DNA from 2 places in the Vibrio sp. CB1-5 genome. Region 2 is predicted to be linked to the other one. Evidence: predicted binding sites of a transcription regulator. Region 2 holds the regulator's gene; the other holds the start of a gene.
What was found. Region 2 encodes CRP, which controls carbon source genes, mostly activating them, when cyclic AMP is high. Its sites were predicted from a motif close to TGTGANNNNNNTCACA; they were not measured.
Positions count from the first base shown of each region.

Region 1: the regulator CRP is predicted to act here: its motif matches at 1,269-1,284, upstream of pyrG (CTP synthase).

Region 1 is NZ_JBJHPB010000002.1:98,843-101,251, forward strand. It holds gene relA (GTP diphosphokinase) at 1-324, shown strand, start outside; gene mazG (nucleoside triphosphate pyrophosphohydrolase) at 401-1,207, shown strand; gene pyrG (CTP synthase) at 1,370-2,409, shown strand, end outside.
Region 2 is NZ_JBJHPB010000031.1:11,258-13,666, reverse strand. It holds gene astD (succinylglutamate-semialdehyde dehydrogenase) at 1-209, shown strand, start outside; gene ACJB0T_RS18435 (DUF1338 domain-containing protein) at 220-1,011, shown strand; gene crp (cAMP-activated global transcriptional regulator CRP) at 1,097-1,729, opposite strand; gene ACJB0T_RS18425 (phosphoribulokinase) at 1,973-2,409, opposite strand, start outside.

The DNA.
Region 1 (2,409 bases), on a different contig from region 2:
GCCGACTGTGAGCAGCTAGAAGAGCTCAGTCACCACGCGCCAGAGCGTATCATTGATACGGTGTGGGGCAGTGGGTTTGTCGGTTCATATATCTTGACGATTCGCGTCGAGGCGATGGAGCGCGGTGGTCTGTTAAAAGACATCACGGCTTTGCTGACCAACGAAAAAATCAAGGTGACCACCATGAAGAGTCGCAGTGATTACAAGCGTCAATTGTCTATCATGGACTTTGATCTGGAAGTGAACAATATTGAGGTGTTGTCACGCGTGACTAAGCGTATTGAGCAGATTAAAGATGTGATGAATGTGAAGCGCTTAGGCTAAACATCCAAAGGATGTGAAGATAATTTACAAGGGCGAGTGCTACCACACTCGCCCTTTTCGTAACCAGGAACCCAACATGACTCAACCCATAGACCAACTCCTTGCCATCATGGCGCAGCTTCGCGACGAAGAAAAAGGCTGCCCATGGGACAGAAAACAAACCTTCGAAACCATAGTGCCTCACACCATCGAAGAAACCTTTGAGGTGGTGGATGCTATCCACAATAAAGACTGGCCGAACCTAAAAGAAGAGCTGGGCGACTTACTGTTTCAAGTCATCTTCTATAGTCAAATGGCCAAAGAGCAGGGGCTGTTTGATTTTAATGAGGTAGTAGAAGGGCTTAACGAGAAGCTCACACGCCGCCACCCGCACGTTTTTTCTGACGTTGAGTTTGAAGATGAAGCGGCGATCAATGCCAACTGGGAGGTTGAGAAACAGAAGGAAAAAGCGCAACTAGGCAAAACCGCGCAAAGTATTCTAGACTCAATACCACAGTCGCTTCCTGCGCTTTCTAAAGCCAACAAAATACAGAAACGTTGCGCAAAATTTGGCTTCGATTGGGATGCACTTGGGCCGGTGGTCGAGAAGGTTCAAGAGGAGATTGAAGAAGTCGTTGAAGAAGCGATTCAAGTCGATGTAAACGAAGATAAACTGGAAGAAGAAGTGGGCGATCTTTTGTTTGCAGCAGTGAATCTTGCGCGCCATTTGAAGAAAGATCCTGAAGTGGCGCTAAGAAAAGCCAACGACAAATTTTCTCGCCGATTTAAGGGTGTAGAAACGCGTGCTGCGGGTGAAGGTAAGTTACTGACAGACTTTAGTCTTCAAGAGCTGGATGCGTTTTGGAATGATGTAAAAAAACAAGAAAACTGCTCGGATTTGTGAACGGCTTCTCACTGGTGTACGTTTCTACTATTGATTTGAAGCAAAAAATAAAAATTTTGAATGTGATAAGTTTCACGTTGTGGCGGTAATGGGCTTCTGGTATATTTGCATCCCGTCCAGAAGAAATCCATTTTCCCTCATTCAACCAACTTCAGGTTAAACATGACGACAAATTATATTTTTGTTACTGGCGGGGTAGTATCCTCTCTAGGTAAAGGTATTGCAGCAGCATCTCTTGCAGCAATTTTAGAAGCACGTGGTCTTAAAGTGACCATGATGAAGCTTGACCCTTACATCAACGTTGATCCGGGCACAATGAGCCCAACTCAGCACGGTGAAGTGTTTGTCACGGAAGATGGCGCTGAAACTGACCTGGACCTTGGTCACTACGAGCGTTTCATCCGTACCAAGATGACAAAACGCAACAACTTTACTGCTGGTCGTGTTTACGCTGACGTTCTACGTAAAGAGCGTCGTGGTGACTACCTAGGTGCGACTATTCAGGTTATCCCACACATCACAAACGCTATTAAAGATCGTGTCATTGCTGGCTCTGAAGGCCACGACGTTGCGATCGTTGAAGTTGGTGGCACAGTTGGTGATATCGAATCTCTACCATTTATGGAAGCAATCCGTCAGCTAGCGGTTGAGCTTGGTCGTGAGCGTGCAATGTTCATGCACCTGACTCTAGTTCCTTACCTAGCGGCTGCAGGCGAAGTGAAAACTAAGCCAACGCAACACTCGGTGAAAGAGCTTCTATCTATCGGTATCCAACCAGATATTCTTGTTTGTCGTAGTGATCGTGCGATCCCTGCAAACGAGCGTAAGAAGATTGCTCTGTTCTGTAACGTACAAGAGAAAGCGGTAATCTCAATGAAGGACGTAGATTCTATCTACAAGATCCCTCAGTTGATTAAAGCACAAGGTCTTGACGATCTTGTTTGTACTCGCTTTGGTATCACCGCTCCAGAAGCAGACCTATCTGAGTGGGAACAGGTTATCTACGAAGAAGCGAACCCAACAGCAGACGTTGTTATTGGTATGGTTGGTAAGTACATTGAGCTTCCAGATGCGTACAAATCGGTAAATGAAGCGCTTAAGCACGCGGGTCTTAAGAACCGTCTGAACGTGAAGATCAAGTACGTTGACTCACAAGATGTTGAGAGCAAAGGCGAAGAAGCACTAGCAGGTCTAGACGCTAT
Region 2 (2,409 bases):
TCACAGACCACATCCGAGCAGGCATTGTAAACCGTAACCGTCAGCTCACAGGCGCGAGCGGCGATGCGCCGTTTGGTGGTCCAGGAGCTTCTGGCAACCTTCGCCCAAGTGCGTTTTACGCAGCGGATTACTGTGCTTATCCTATGGCATCAATGGAAGGCGATAACACCGTTCTTCCAGCAACTTTGAGCCCTGGTATCGAATTATAAGGAGCGGGTTATGACTGTTGACGCGTTATTTGGCCATTTGTGGCAAGACTACATTACTCGCTTATGTCCCTCAGCTCACAAGGTTCATGACTTGCTGAGAGAAGATGAGTCGCTCATCAATGACCACATTGCACTGCGAACTTTTAATGTCGCGCCATTAGGTATCGATACGTTAGCTAAGCCGTTTCTAGATCTTGGTTACGAGGTGAGTGGTCATTACGACTTTGAAGCCAAAAAGCTGACTGCGATACACCTAGAACACCGCAATGCTTTGCTTCCCAAGGTGTTTATCAGCGAATTGCGAGTGGAAGAGTGCTCTCAATCGCTACAAGATGTCGTGGCTAAGCTAGTGGCGCAGGTGGACAGCGCTAAGCTTTCCTCTGCTGAGTTCTTATATGGTGGCCGGTTGTGGGATCTGAGCTATCAAGATTTTCAAACGCTGGCGCAAGAAAGCGAATACGCTTCATGGCTTGCCGCTCATGGTTATGGCGCGAATCACTTTACAGTGAGTGTGAATCAGCTTGATCGCTTTGGTGAAGTGGTTGAGGTCAATCAGCATCTTCGTGATGCTGGGTTTGCGATTAATGAATCTGGCGGAGAGGTAAAAGGCTCACCAGAGGTTCTTTTGGAGCAATCTTCGACCATGGCAGATAAAGTGTCCGTGGCATTTGCTGATGGTGATCAGGTGATACCAGGTGGATTCTATGAGTTTGCCAAGCGATACCAGCTGGCGGATGGCCGTTACTACCAAGGCTTTGTTGCCGCATCCGCGGACAAAATCTTTGAGAGTACGCATCAATAGTTCCCCCAAAAAAAGCCCAAAAATAAAAAGCCCCAAAAACAAAAAAGCCACCTGAAGGTGGCTTTTTAAATCTTGCTAAGCGCTATTAACGGGTACCGTAAACAACGATAGTCTTACCGTGGGCAGAAATTAGGTTCTGCTCTTCTAGCATCTTAAGAATACGACCTACTGTCTCACGAGAACAACCAACGATTTGGCCAATCTCTTGACGAGTGATCTTGATTTGCATGCCGTCTGGGTGAGTCATTGCATCAGGTTGTTTCGCTAGGTTTAGTAGCGTCTGTGCAATACGACCCGTTACGTCTAGGAACGCTAGGTCACCTACTTTTTGGCTAGTCACTTGTAGACGACTTGCCATCTGAGCAGATAAGCGCATTAGAATGTCTGGGTTAACTTGGATAAGCTGACGGAACTTCTTGAATGAGATCTCCGCAACTTCACAAGGTGATTTTGCTCGTACCCATGCCGTACGCTCTTGGTCTTCTTCGAACAAGCCAAGTTCACCGATGAAGTCACCCTGGTTTAGGTAAGACAAGATCATCTCTTTGCCTTCTTCATCTTTAATCAGTACCGCTACAGAGCCTTTGACGATGTAGTAAAGCGTTTCTGCTTTCTCGCCCGCGTGAATAAGCGTGCTCTTTGATGGGTACTTGTGAATGTGGCAGTGTGAAAGGAACCACTCTAGCGTTGGGTCGGTTTGAGGTTTACCTAGAACCATATATCTTACTTCCTCTGCAGGGTATGCTTGCTGCTTTCCATATTTGTTAGCAAGCCCATTGGTTAAGACCTACTAGCATAAAAGCACTTTGAAGATGGCGCAAGCGATCTTCTGTTTCCTAGAAATAGTATCCTTTTTTACGCTGCTTTTCTTGATTTTAATCGTGTCAAAAGCGTAATTATCTATACAAAACTGTGCACATGATCACGATACAAAAAAACAGGCTGATTTAGCTCACAATTCCTAACCTATTTTCCCGGTTTCTATAAGTTGCTGAAGTATCGGTCTGACGATTAACTCCATCGCAAAACTCATCTTACCGCCCGGCACGACAATAGTGTTGTGACGCGACATGAATGAACCATCAATCATGGCTAGTAGGTACGGGAAGTCGACATTCTTGATCCCACGCAGGCGAATCACGACAAAACTCTCATCCAAACTCGGAATGCCCTTAGCATTAAGCGGGTTTGAGGTGTCCACGGTTGGGACGCGCTGGAAGTTAATGTGAGTGCGCGAAAATTGCGGTGTAATATAGCTTAAGTAGTCGTCCATCGAGCGAACAATTGAGTCAGTGACCGCTTCTCTAGAGTGACCGCGATCGCGAGTGTCTCGTACGAACTTTTGGATCCACTCGAGGTTAACAATCGGCACCATGCCGATAAGCAGGTCAACGTGCT